Regions from separate parts of the Selenomonas sputigena ATCC 35185 genome, predicted to be linked through region 2. Evidence: a T-box and tRNA genes for the amino acid it is inferred to sense, from the RefSeq annotation. Region 2 holds a T-box; the other regions hold tRNA genes.
What was found. A T-box is a leader RNA that pairs with one kind of tRNA and senses whether it is charged. The one in region 2 lies ahead of SELSP_RS02480 (valine--tRNA ligase), so its partner is inferred to be a tRNA-Val.
Positions count from the first base shown of each region.

Region 1: it encodes a tRNA-Val, which carries the amino acid that the T-box ahead of SELSP_RS02480 (valine--tRNA ligase) is inferred to sense. The anticodon was not compared.
Region 3: it encodes a tRNA-Val, which carries the amino acid that the T-box ahead of SELSP_RS02480 (valine--tRNA ligase) is inferred to sense. The anticodon was not compared.

Region 1 covers NC_015437.1:74,678-79,223, forward strand. Annotated here, with positions in the region: gene SELSP_RS00350 (phosphoethanolamine transferase) at 1-1,397, shown strand, start outside; gene SELSP_RS00355 (sulfite exporter TauE/SafE family protein) at 1,394-2,152, shown strand; gene SELSP_RS00360 (hypothetical protein) at 2,266-2,682, shown strand; tRNA gene SELSP_RS00365 (tRNA-Val) at 2,941-3,017, shown strand; gene SELSP_RS00370 (M48 family metalloprotease) at 3,318-4,546, shown strand, end outside.
Region 2 covers NC_015437.1:560,616-565,161, reverse strand. Annotated here, with positions in the region: gene SELSP_RS02480 (valine--tRNA ligase) at 1-1,311, opposite strand, end outside; T-box leader at 1,435-1,679, opposite strand; gene SELSP_RS02475 (methyl-accepting chemotaxis protein) at 1,735-3,702, opposite strand; gene SELSP_RS02470 (methyl-accepting chemotaxis protein) at 3,858-4,546, opposite strand, start outside.
Region 3 covers NC_015437.1:690,111-694,656, reverse strand. Annotated here, with positions in the region: gene SELSP_RS03075 (DUF805 domain-containing protein) at 1-33, shown strand, start outside; gene rnhA (ribonuclease HI) at 56-760, opposite strand; gene SELSP_RS03065 (Fic family protein) at 813-1,625, opposite strand; tRNA gene SELSP_RS03060 (tRNA-Val) at 1,902-1,978, shown strand; gene SELSP_RS03055 (glycerate kinase family protein) at 2,036-3,184, opposite strand; gene SELSP_RS03050 (ketopantoate reductase family protein) at 3,248-4,174, opposite strand; gene SELSP_RS03045 (hypothetical protein) at 4,344-4,546, shown strand, end outside.

The DNA.
Region 1 (4,546 bases), 490 kb from region 2:
CCTTCGTGCAGATCGTCTACTTCTCGATTTACCAGCACTGCCTGACGCCCGCGTCGCTCATGGCGCTCTATCTGACGAATCCCGACGAGAGCGTCGATTTTCTTGAGGCGATGCTCGGCATCCCCGCACTGATTGGTATCGTCATCGCTTTTCTCGCATTCCTGTGGCTCTGCTATCGCGGCAACATGCGCCAAGCGCGTCATCTGGCGGCGCATCCGCTGACGGCGGGCAAGCGGGCGGCGCTCTTCCTGCTCGGCTGCGTCCTCGGCGTCTACATCCCGTTCTTTGTCTTGCCGGAGACGTCGATCGCGCTGAGCTGGAAGGAGGTCTCCGACTACGTCGCCGAGACGCAGGAGTACAGCGCCTACTATGACGAGCGCTTCGCCGGACTCAAGCTCGATACGCCCGAGGACACGCTTGCCGCCAAGGCGCCAGGCACGGTGATCGTCGTCATCGGCGAGTCGGCGTCGCGCACGTTCATGAAGGCGTACACGCCGACGTTCCCCTACGATGATACGCCGTGGCTCGCCGCACGCATGGAAGATCCCGATTTCGTCGTCTTCCGCCACGCCTATTCGTGCTGGTCGCAGACGGTGCCTGTCTTGCAGCGCGCGCTGACGGAGCAGAGCCAGTACAATGACAAGGAATTCTACGACTCGACTTCGCTCATCGACGTGGCGAAGAAAGCGGGCTACAATACGTACTGGTTCAGCAATCAAGGGCGCTACGGGCAGTACGACAGCGCCATCACGCTCGTCGCGAAGACGGCGGACCGTGCGGAGTGGGTCGATGATTCGTACCTCTTCACGGAGAAATATGACGAGAATCTTCTGCAGTATCTGACCGAAATCGACGGCTCGAAGAACAACTTCATCGTGCTGCACATCATGGGCAGCCACATCTACTACAACAACCGCTATCCCGCCTCGTTCGAGCGCTGGGTCAATGCGGCGGGCGGCGCGGGAACGAATGCCGAGTCGTATGCGAACAGCATCCTTTACACGGACGACAATTTGCGGCGCATCTTCGAGTACGCACGCGACAATCTGAACCTGCAGGCGATGGTCTATTTCTCCGACCATGGCGAGGACTTGGAGATTTCGCACAATCCCGACGTATTCAACTTCCACATGGTGCGCATCCCGATGTTCGTCTACATGTCTCCCGCCTGCCAGGCGGCGGAGCCTGCGGTCGCGGCAGCCTTGAGGGGTCACGAGAGCCAGTACTTCACGAACGACATGATCTACGACACGGTCGCCGGCATCTTGCACGCGCAGTCGAACCATTACGATGCGACGCAGGACTTCTCTTCGAGCGCCTATCGCTTCACGCGCGACAATCTGACAACGATGCTCGGGCAGCACGCGCTGACGGAGGATGTGGAGGAAGAAAAATGATTTTCTTCTCGATGCTGATCTTGGGAGCGCTCATCGGCTTCGTCGGTGCGGGCGGCGCGGGCGTCGTCATCACGCTCCTGACCGTCGGCTTCGGCGTGCCGATCCATACGGCGCTCGGCGTCGCGCTCGCCTCGATGCTCTTCACGATGCTCTCGGGCGCCGTCAGCCACTTCCGCGAGGGCGAGGTCGTCGTCAAGACGGGCGCGGTGCTCGGCGCGGGCGGCGTCCTCGGCGCACTCTTGGGCGCGGAGGTGTCGAACGTGATGCCGTCGGAGGAGCTTGGCTTTCTGACGGCGCTGATGCTGCTCCTGTCGGCATTCACGCTCTACATGAAGGTCTATCGCGCCGATCTCCTCGACCGCATCTTCCATGTGCGCGGCGAGCTTCTTGCAGGCAGGAAGCTCGTCGTCTACGGACTGACACTCGGTTTCGTCAACGGCTTTCTGTCGGGCGCGTTCGGCATCGGGGCGGCGGCCTTCATCCAGCTCACGCTGCTCTGCGTCTTCGGCGTGCCGCTCCTGCAGTCGATCGGCACGTGCATGATGGTCATTCTGCCGATTTCGGCGGCGGGCGGGCTCGGCTACATGATGAACGGGCGGCTCGATCTCGCCATCTTCGTGCAGACACTCTTTGGGCTGATGATTGGGGCTTTCGTCGGAGCAAAATGCACACATCTCGCTCCACGCCCTTTATTGAAAGCCGCTATCGTTGGAATGCCGACGATCGGCGGTTTCATCATGCTCTTCTTCCGTTGAAATACCGCTGTTTTTCCATCGTGCAGGAAAAATAGCGGCTTTTTACTATTTTCTCCTAAATCATTCTGGACTAGGGAGAAAAGTCGTGGTATAATAAAATTGGAGGGAAAGCAATGGAAGATAGCACAAATTTGCGCGAATGGACGCGCCATGATATAGAAAACTTAGATGAAAATGTCCGCCGTGTGAGCGAGCGCTTGGCGAGCGGCGAGGCGAAGCTGGCAGCGATCGACGAGAAGCTGGCGGAGTTCGATGCACATTTCGCGGCGCTCGACCGCCGCTTCGCCGAGCTGAACGCACGCTTTGAGGCGTTCAATGCGCGTTACGAGGCGGCGAGCGGGCAGATTTCGGAACTCGAAAAAGAGACGCAGGAAGCGTGCCGCATGACGCAGGAGGTACGTCGCAGCACGGCCTACATCAACGCGCGTCTGGAAGCCCTGGAAATGGCGGCGATGGCGGTAGACCTCGCGCCGCACCGCGAGGCGCTCAAGGTGCTGCAGGTGACGGGTGGCAAGGAAACGATGCATTGAGGGAGGGCTGTGCATGAACCGGATCCGGCTTGTGCACAGCTTCTCTTTTTGTGTGCGAAGAAAGTCGCCGCATACACGATTCGTATGCGGCAGCTTCGTATACTGCGGCTGCGTAAGCTGCCAATGGTTTGGCGGGACGATGCGACAATGAAACTTGCAATCTTCCCATGAAATAATTTCCGTAAAAAAACACTTGCATTTTCCTCCGGCTTTCTGTATAATACATTTTGTTCGCAGGTACGAGCCTGCACAACATACGCTCGGTTAGCTCAGTTGGTTAGAGTATCACATTGACATTGTGGGGGTCACTGGTTCGAATCCAGTACCGAGCACCATTCGCTTATCAAGCAGTCATCTTCGGATGGCTGCTCCTTTGTTATATAGGAAGTTAAAAGGCATCCTCGATTTCATGAGGAAACGCTGATAGACGCAACGCCGATCCGGCGGAACTCAGATGACTTGTGACAGTGAAAACTACACGCACAAACGTCCACTTTGTGGACATTGTGCGCCGCCCTTACATGAAAGAGCCAATCAGTCTGCGCCTACGGCTTGACTTCTTGGACTTTCATGGTAAATTCGTCGCTTCGTCAAGAAAATGTTGAATGAAGCAACTTTCTGAGGAGGAATCAACCATGAAGATCGGGAAAAAACTTTGCGCCGCCATTCTTGCCGGCCTCTTGAGCATCGCACCGCTCGCGCCGCACTTTCCCCTTGCGGCGCAAGCTGAGGCGGCGGCGCTCAATCCCGTGATGATCGGCATGTCTGCCATCGGCGGCTTCCTCGCCTACCAGGGCACGCTCAAGGAAATGCTTGCCATCGGCAACAACGTCGACTACCAGATCAGCGGGCTCAAACAGGACATGGAGGAAAACGGCGAGGACAAGGACGCCCTCGACCGCGAGGTCGTCGACTGCGTGCTCGGCCGGATCACGGAACACGGCGAATACGCGCTCTCCATCAACTCCCTGCCCTTCCTGTGGCGCGTGAACGCGGGCGCGGCCTTCAACGCCGCCTGCTATCCGACCGACTACATCACGGTGAACCGCGGTCTCGTGCGTGCGCTGCACCACGACGAAGACGAGCTTGCCGCCGTCCTCGGCCACGAGATGACGCACGGCCTTCGGCAGCACAGCGCGAAGAACTACGCCAAGGCCGTCGCCGAATCGTATGCGGGAATCGCCATCGGCTCGGCGGCGGACAACCTCGACTGGCAGAAGCTCAATGCCGTCGTCGGCTACGCCATCGCCAAGGACGTGACATTGCCGAGCGAGCTTGAGGCGGACGAGGGAGGCTTCCACCTCATGACGACGGCGGGCTTCAACCCCGGCGGCGGCGCGGCCGCCATGGCACGCATGGCCTACTACCTGACATACGAAACGCAGGACATCGGCGAGTACCAAGATCCCTTCGAGAATCCCGACGCACCGAACTACAACGATCACCCCGCCATGTACGAGCGCGTCGAGCGCCTTGCCGCCATGATGACGAATTACGGCATGGGGCATGTGACCGTCGAAAACGGCGCGGACGTCCTCATCGACGGCGAAAAGCTCCTCTCGGCCGACTGGGACGCCGACTACAACAACACGACGGAGAACGCCTACCTCATCGCGGGCGGCATCGCCAAGGCGTTCCACGACCACGCCTCCTTCGACGGCTGGCACTTTTCTGCCGCGCCCGGCGCACGCATCGCCTACCTCGACGACAGCCGCGTCTACGAAAAGCTCAAGAAATTCGTCATGCGCAATCATGCGGAAGAGCGCCTCGAAGAACTCGTGCGCAATGCCTATGCGAGCAGCAAGGACAAGGAAATGCGTGAAAAGGTCGCCGCCGAGGAAAAGAAGCGCACGGACGCGTGGCA
Region 2 (4,546 bases):
CGGGCAAGTCTCGACGTCCTCGCGTGAGACGATCGTCTCCTTGCAGTCCGTGCAGTACCATGCAGGGATGCGATGGCCCCACCAAAGCTGGCGCGAGATGCACCAGTCGCGGATGTTTTCGAGCCAGTTCACATAGATCTTCGTGAAGCGCTCGGGCACGAACTTGATCCTTCCATCCTGCACCGCCTCAATCGCGGGCTTCGCCAGGCTCTCCATCTTCACGAACCACTGCTTGGAGACGAGCGGCTCGACCGTCGTATGGCAGCGCGAACAATGGCCGACGGCGTGCTCATGCTCTTCCGTAGAGACAAGCACGCCCGCCTCTTCGAGGTCTTTGACGAGCATCTTGCGGCACTCGTAGCGATCGAGTCCCGCGTACTTGCCGAGACCTTTCGACATCGTGCCGTCGTTCTCTATGACGCGCACCTGCGGCAGATCATGACGCAGCCCCATCTCGAAGTCGTTCGGGTCGTGCGCCGGCGTGACCTTGACCGCGCCCGTGCCGAACGAGGGATCGACGTATTCATCGGCAAAGATGGGAATGGGACGGTTGACGATGGGCAGGATGACGTTCTTGCCGATGAGATCCTTGTAGCGTGCATCATCGGGATGCACGGCGATACCCGTATCGCCGAACATCGTCTCGGGGCGCGTCGTCGCGATCTCGACATAGCCCGAGCCGTCCTCGAATGCGTAGCGCAGATGCCAGAGATGGCCCGCCTCCGTCTCGTGCTCGACCTCGATGTCCGAAAGCGCCGTGTTGCACGACGGGCACCAATTCGTGATGCGCGTCCCCTGATAAATCAGCCCTTTCTCATAGAGGCTCACAAAGACCTCGCGCACGGCATGCGAGCAGCCCTCGTCCATCGTGAAGCGCTCGCGCGCCCAGTCGCACGAAGAGCCGAGCGTTCGGAGCTGATACATGATGCGGCTGCCGTACTCCTCCTTCCACTGCCAGACGCGCTCCGTGAACTTCTCGCGCCCGAGTTCGTAGCGATTCGTACCCTCTGCGCGAAGCGCCGCCTCCACCTTCGCCTGCGTCGCGATGCCCGCATGGTCGCAGCCCGGCATCCAAAGAGTATTATAGCCCTGCATGCGCCGCCAGCGGATCAAAATGTCCTGCAAGGTATTGTCGAGCGCATGCCCCATGTGCAGCTGCCCCGTCACATTGGGCGGCGGAATCACGATGGAAAACGGCTTCTTTCCCTCCTCGGGTTCGGCATGAAAGAGATCGTTCTTCTCCCAGAACTCGTACCATCTCTTCTCAAACGACTGCGGCTCATAAACCTTCGGGATATTATCCTTTGCCATGAAAAAACCTCCATACATGTCGCATTGACGCAAAAGTCCCCTGCAGGAAGCACGGACTGCCGCAAGACAAATCCCCGCAGCCCGCATAAACCTCCCGCAAACAAAAAATAAAGCTCTCCCGTCCGAAAGGACGGAAGAGCCTGCTTCCGTGGTACCACCTAACTTCCCGCAAGGCGAAACGCCCTGCAGCTCCAAGGCATAACGCCGCCGCCGCGCCCGCGCCTACGCACCGAACAGCAAAATGCGCCATGCGGCTTCAGCCCGAAAGCTCCGAAGCGACCTTCCACCGCCCGCCGCAGGGATTCTCACCGGCCATCCCCTCTCTGAAGCGGCGCTTGCAGCGTACTCCTCTTCCTCATCGCCTTTACCGTCAAAAGGATACCATAAGAATGGCATTTTTGCAAGATGCGGCAGTGCGCGCTCTCAAAGCCGGAACTTCGAGACGCCGTCCTGCAGCTTCTGTGCAAGCTCCGCGAGCGTATGGCTCGCGGCGGCGATTTCCTCGGTCGATGCCGCCTGCTCCTCGGAGACGGCGGAAACGTCCGTCGCCTTCTGCTGCACCGTATGCGACACCGCGCCGACCTGATTCACGATGTCCGTCATGCTCGCCGCATCCTTCGTCAGCTGCCCCGTAATCTTCGTGAGCGTCTCGATCTCCTCGATCAGCGCCTTGACGGCTTCCGCGATGCTCGCGAACTTCTCGTCGGCCGCCTGCACCTCGCACACATTCTCCTTGACTGCGCCTTCCTGCTCCTTCGTCAGCGAGAATGCGCTCTCAATCTGCGCGGAGTTCTTGCCGATGACATCATTGATTTGCTGCGCTGCCTGCTCGCTCTGCTCGGCGAGCTTTCTCACCTCGTCGGCGACGACGGCGAAGCCCTTGCCCTGCTCGCCCGCACGTGCCGCCTCGATGGCAGCGTTCAAGGCGAGAAGTTTCGTCTGACCCGCGATGCTCGTAATGAGCTCGTTCATTTCCGCGATGTTCTTCGAGCCGTCGTAGAGGTGCTGGACGGCGGCACCGACCTTCACGGCGCCTTCCGCGAGGTTCTCGACGCCTGCAACCGCCTTTTGGAGTGCCTCGCGGCCTTCTCTCGTCGCCTGACCCGATGCGTCGGCGACGCGCTCGGACGCCGCAACGACCTTGGCAAGATCCTTCGTCTGGCCGTCCATGCTCGTCGCGATCTCTTTAGCATTTTCCACGATGTCGTTCTGATGCGCCGCCTGTTCGGCAATGGCGATGACGTCTTCCGCCGCCGACTGCGAGGCATTCGCCGTCTGATTGGCGCTCGCCGTCAATTCTTCCGACGAAGCGGACACCTGCTCGGCGGCCTTCGACGTATCCTCGACCATCTTACGAAGCGTCGTCATCATCTTGCTGCAGCTCGTCTGCAGATCGCCGATCTCATCGGCACGGTCGCTCGCGGGCAATTTATGCGTGAGATCGCCGTTCGCGATGAAGCCGACCGAAGCGGAGAGGAATTCGAGCGGCGTGATCGCTGCCGTCAGGAAATAATAGGTGATGCCCCCGAGGAGCGCGAGCGCGACGAGGCAAATCGCCAAGATCACATACGCCATGCGCGTCGCGGCGGCAAACGCTTCCTTCTGCGGCACTTCGATGACGACGTGCCAGCCGGTAGAGCCGACGGGCATCTCCTGATAGAACTTCGCCACGCCGTCGAACTCCGCCTCGAACATCTCGGGCTCCTTCGACGTGAAGCGTGCGGCGAGATCCTTGTACTTGCCGCCCTCCATCTCATTGAGCGGCGCGTCGGAAAGCGTGAACTTCTTGTGATAGATGAATTCGCTGTTCGGTCCCAAGACGAAGATTGAGCCCGTCTGACCGACCTTCACATCCTTGAGGATTTCCGTCATATCATCGACGGAAATATCAATGCCGAGAACGCCGATGAGCTCGCCATTCTTACGAATCGCCTGACTTAACGTCATGACTTTGGCGCCGTCCGAAGGCGCTTGATAAACATCGGAAATATACAGTCCATCGGAAGAGACTGCCGCCTTGTACCAGGAACGCGTGCGCGGATCCCAGTCGGCTCCAAACGCCTTGCTCGCCGTATAGCTGCCATCGGGCCGCCCAAGAAATGCCGAGGTCACGCCGTGCCTCGATGCGATGTGATCGATCGCCTTCTGCAGGACGTCTCCCTCAGGCATGATTTCCGACCAGTCCATCATGACGGTCTCCATCATGGAGATTTCCTCGCGTACATTGCCGTCGAGCTTCGCCGCATAGTGGTTCGCGCGCTGATTCATGGCGACCTGCACCGTGTCGCGCAAGGCGGCGCTCGCCATCATATAGATGGTGAATCCCATGATGATGAATACGACGATCAACGGTATGCCGATGCCCATGAGCATCTTCGGTTTCAGTTTCATCTCTTTTCCCCCTGTATTTCTCTTTGGATGGCTTTTCTTCCAGCGACAGTTGAAGGGAGCACTCTTCATGCTCCCTTCGACTGTCGTTCTCCATATGCTTTATCGGAGTTTTTAACCATACCATAACAGGAGAATACACCCATATCCTATGGGCATCACAACCTGAATTTTGCTACTCCCTGCTGCAGTTGCTGCGCGAGGTCGGCGAGCGCGTGACTTGATGCCGCGATCTCCTCGGCGGACGCCGCCTGCTCCTCGGAGACGGCGGACACGTCCGTCGCCTTCTGCTGCACGGCATGGGACAGGTCGCTGACCTTCTGCACCGTATCGACCGTGCTCTTGCAGTCCGTTTCGAGTGCGCCCGTGATCTTCGTGAGCTTCTCGACCTGCTCGGTCAAGGCCTCGACGGAGCCGGCGATGCTCGCGAACTTCTCGTCGGCGGCACGAACTTGACCGACATTTCCCTTGACTTCGTCCTCCTGCGATTTCGTGAGTGCAAATGCGCTCTCGATCTGCGCGGAATTCTTGCCAATGACCGCGTTGATTTGCTGCGCTGCCTCCTCGCTCTGCTCGGCGAGCTTTCTCACCTCATCGGCGACGACGGCGAAGCCCTTGCCCTGCTCGCCCGCGCGCGCCGCCTCAATGGCGGCATTCAAGGCGAGGAGCTTCGTCTGGCCTGAGATGCTCGTAATGAGCTCGTTCATTTCCGCGATGTTCTTCGAGCCATCGTAGAGATTCTGCACGGCTGCGCCAACCTTCGCAGCTCCCGTCGCAAGACTCTCGACGCCCGCAACTGCCTTTTGAAGCGCTTCCCTGCCCTCTCTCGTCGCCTGTTCCGTCTCGT
Region 3 (4,546 bases), 130 kb from region 2:
GATTATGGCGAATCGACGCTGGAGCGGCAGTAGGCAAAAAGAGAAGCACAAACCTTCATAAAAAGGCTTGTGCTTCTCTTTTTGCCAACATGTCGCAGATCTCATTGTACTTATGCCCCGCATGACCCTTGACCCAGCGGAAAATGATGCTTCGCCCGGCAATCAGGCCATCGAGTTCCTGCCAAAGCTCCTGATTGAGGACGGGAGTCCCGTCCGCTTTCTTCCAGCCGCGCCGCTTCCAACTGAAGATCCACTTCGTGATGCCGTTCTTCAGATACTGGCTGTCCGTCGACAGCACGATCGGCTCTCGCTTGGGCAAATGACGCAGCGCCTCGATCGCCGCCGTCATCTCCATGCGGTTGTTCGTCGTCGAAGGATTGCCGCCCGAAAGCGTCTCCATCTCCTCGCCCGGACGCACGATGCAGACCGCCCAGCCGCCCGGCCCGTTCGGATTCCGAAGGCACGAGCCGTCCGTATAGACATGGCAGAGAGATGCGTCGTCCGCCGCTTCATTCGCTCTGCCGCCCATTGCGGCGCTTTTTTTGCGCACGGGCGCACGGCGCGTCGGCGCGGCTTCCGCTTCATCGAAGAGCGCCGACAAAGGCTGCGCCGCCGTAAGCCAGGCGCGGGCTTCTGCCTCCGTCGGAAAGCTCTTGTAGCGTGCGCCGCGAAAGCCTTCTACCTGCGCGCGGCATTCCTCCCATGTAAGAAAGATTCCCGTCGCACGTCCCGCACGCACGGCATAAAATTTTTGAGCCATTTTCTTATTCACACCCAAACTTTTTTTACACTTCTTCCGAAAAGCCGTTCCGTCAATACTTCGCAGTCTCCTGTTCTCTATAGGACATCGCCAAAGCCGCCAGTTCCGGCCTCTTCCTCTGCAACTCCGGCACGTCCATGTGCAGGGAATACATCGTAAAGAACGCCTCCAATTCCCTCTCCATATTCTGCTGCAGCAACTGCAAGAACGACGTAAGACGCCCGCCCACGGAATACTCTTCCAAAGCAGCGAAATACGCGCCTCGGTTCTTCAACTTGATGGAAGTCGGTGGAAAACCCTGCGCCAGCAAATGATAGTTCATAAGAAGGCGCGCCGTCCGCCCATTTCCATCTTGAAACGGATGCATCCTGACAAACTCCGCATGAAGCCATGCCGCCTTTTCGAGCGGATCGGCAAAATCGTCATGCTCCATGCGATAGGCGAAATCCTTCATCGCCTCCCACACCTTGCGCGGATTCGGCGGCACATGACGCGCACCGCGGATATGCACGGGAATATTGCGATAAATGCCGCCGATGCCCCGCGCGGGAACGACTCTTTCATGAATGTCCTTGATGATGCCTTCCGTCAGAGGAACGTGCCGCTTCACGCAATCCTTGACAAACTGCCACGCTTCTGCGTGGCCGCGCACTTCATCCAATTCGCGCAGTGTCGTTTCCGTCGGAACAATCTTGTCGGCAAGAATCATCTTCGTTTCAATCAAGGTCAGGGTGTTTCCCTCGATGGAGGTCGAATCGTGCGTAAATTCCACGAGAAAATTTTCTTCCCAATCCTCCTTCTCAAAGTCGCTGAGTTTGGGAAAGACCTCGCAAAAAAGCTCGACCTTCTTCTCCAAACTGCCCATCACGCCTCACCTCCATCTCTTGCATCTCACAACTCCAGACATATCTCCCACATTTGTTTTCATTTAGGCGAAAACAACCAATTCATTGCTTCTCCACAAATTCCCCCCAACTCCCTGTGGATAACCAGTGAATGATTGAGCGCATTTCAAGGTTTATCCACAGGGCCACCTTTTTTATCCACAAAAAAATGTGCATAACGGCGATTTTTTTACTTTTCAGGGCTAGTCAAAGGACAAAAAATCGTGTATAATACATTTTATGTTCAACCCAATACTGCTCATGTAACTCAGTTGGTTAGAGTGTCACCCTCACATGGTGGAAGTCGGGGGTTCGAGTCCCTCCATGAGCACCAGAATCTTCGCCGCTGCGCCTCGCGCAGCGGCTTTTCTTTTATATCCGACAGGCTTTGCTATCCTTGCGCCGCCCGATAGAGCAGAAGCGCCTGCCGCACGGTCTGCCTGAGATTGCGGCACGTCGTTTCTTCCTCCATCGCTTCTGCGACCGTCATCGGCAGGTGGAGAATCGGGAAGTAGGCATCAATGCCTTCTTCGTTCACCGCCTCGGCATCGGCGAGCGCGCAGCCGCACAGCGCAATCGCCTTGAGCTTCGGACTCTTCATCTTGGCGAGCTTGGCGACGCCGACCGGCGCCTTTCCCATCGCGGTCTGCCGATCCATGCGCCCCTCTCCCGTCAGGAGGATGTCTGCGTCCGCGAGCGCCTTCTCTATGCCCAAAGCGTCGAGCACGAGCGTGATACCAGGCTTCAACTCCGCCTTGAGAAACGAGTGAAAAGCAAAGCCGAGCCCGCCCGCCGCTCCCGCGCCGGGCACCTGTGCACCCTCGATGCCAAGTTCCCTTTCCGCCAATCCGGCGAAAGCCCGGATCGCCGCATCCATTTCCTCGACGATCTCAGGCGTCGCTCCTTTCTGTGGGCCGTAGACATGCGAGCAGCCCAAGGGGCCATAGAGCGGATTCGTCACGTCGCAGGCGACGTGAATGCAGCACTCCTTGAGCGCAGGATGAAGCCCCGCAAGATCAATGCGCCGCACAGCGGCAACATCGCCGCCCGTCCTTCCCACAGCCTTTCCCTCCGCATCGAAAAAGCGTGCGCCGAGCGCCGTGAGCATGCCGAGTCCGCAGTCATTCGTCGCACTGCCGCCGATGCCGATGATGAAGTCACGGCAGCCGCGATCGATGGCGGCGAGCATGAGTTCGCCGAGTCCGTACGTCGTCGTGCGGCGCGGATCGCGCTCGCCTTCGGGCACGAGCGGCAATCCTGCCGCATCTGCCATTTCGATGACCGCCGTATGCGTCGCGGGCAGGAAGCCGAAGCGGCTCTCGACGGGCTTTTCCAAAGGACCCGTGACAGCGAGGCGCACGACCTCGCCTGAAAGTCCCTCGACAAGCGCATCGACCGTGCCCTCGCCGCCGTCTGCCAGCGGAAATACCTCCACCTCGGCCTCGGGAAACACCTCGCGTGCAGCATCGGCTGCCATCTCTCCCGCCTTCAAGGAAGAAAGGCTTCCCTTGAAGGAATCAATCGCAACGATGATTTTCATAGCTCTTCCCGTCCTTTCAGCTTTACGCCTTGAGTTCCCCTCAAGGACACTACCGCTATATTTTTATCGGATTCCCTTCGCCTTGCCCCAGTCGCTGATCTTCTTGTAGAGCGGCACGGGCACATGATAGCGTTCGCCGAGAGCGACGATGCGGTTCACGAGTCCGTCGAACTCGGAAAGTCCTCCCTTTTCCACATCGCGCTGCATACTCGTCTTGAGTCCCGGCTCGAACGCATCGATGAAGGCAATGCCCGTTGCCACGAGATCCTTCTCGAAGACAATCCCCATCGCCTTGCCGAGCGCCTCGACCTCACGGATCAGGCCGAGATACGTGTCACGCACCGCGCCTTCCTTCTGAAACGCCTCGCTCGTCGCATCGTGATAAAGCCCTGCCGCGCCCATCGGCGAGACGAAGCCGAACTTCGTCAGCGCATCGCGGCGGATGTCGAGGCTGTAGTGTCCGCGAATGTCGGCATCCTGCAGGAGCTTTTCGAGCGCCTTCGCCCTCTCCTCCAAGCACTTCGCCTGATCGGGACGGAAACCGAAGATCACGCGCAGGATCTTCTGCGGCTGCTCCAATACGCCCGGCGCCTTGAGATTGCCGAAGATGTAGATGCAGCCGTCGAGCACGGTCAACCCCGGCAAATCCTTCTGCATGACCTCGCCCGTGCCGAAGACGTTCAAGATCGGGATGATGAGCGTATCGGGGCCTGCCGCACGCTTCGCGAACGCGATGGCGTCGGGAAGCGCGTAGTACTTGCAGCAGACGAAGAGCACATCGGGCGTTTCATCGTAAGCCTCCGCCGTCTGCGCCTTCACGTTCTTGATATGGAGCGTGCCTCGATGCGCCGACTCGATCGTCAGACCGTCCTTCTGAAGAGCCTCCAAGTGCCTGCCGCGTGCAATCAACGTCACATCGTGCCCCGCGAGCGCGAGATAGCCGCCGAGCACCCCGCCCGTGCCGCCCGCGCCGAACATCGCAAATTTCATTGTAAATGCCTCCCTCCGTATACAGAAAAAAGAAAACCGCTTTTCCATTATATCATAAATCATCGAAGAGAAAATCAAACGGCACACGGAAAGTTTTTTCAGCTCTTGGGAAAATCCAATTCTTATGGTATAATAAAAGACGATTAGATAATGCAGGGAGGCTTTTGTCATGGGAGAGATACCACAGGCCGCTTGGGTCGTCATATCGATCATCGGCTTCTTCGTCGGTCAGTACGTCGTCATGGCGGTGCTGCACCATTTCGGCTATTCCATCCGCGTGCTTTCCTCGGGGAAGATGAAGAACACGTTCGTGCTGGGCTTCGCCTTCACGATGCTCGCCGCGTGGCTACCCGTCGCCGTTCTCTGGATCTT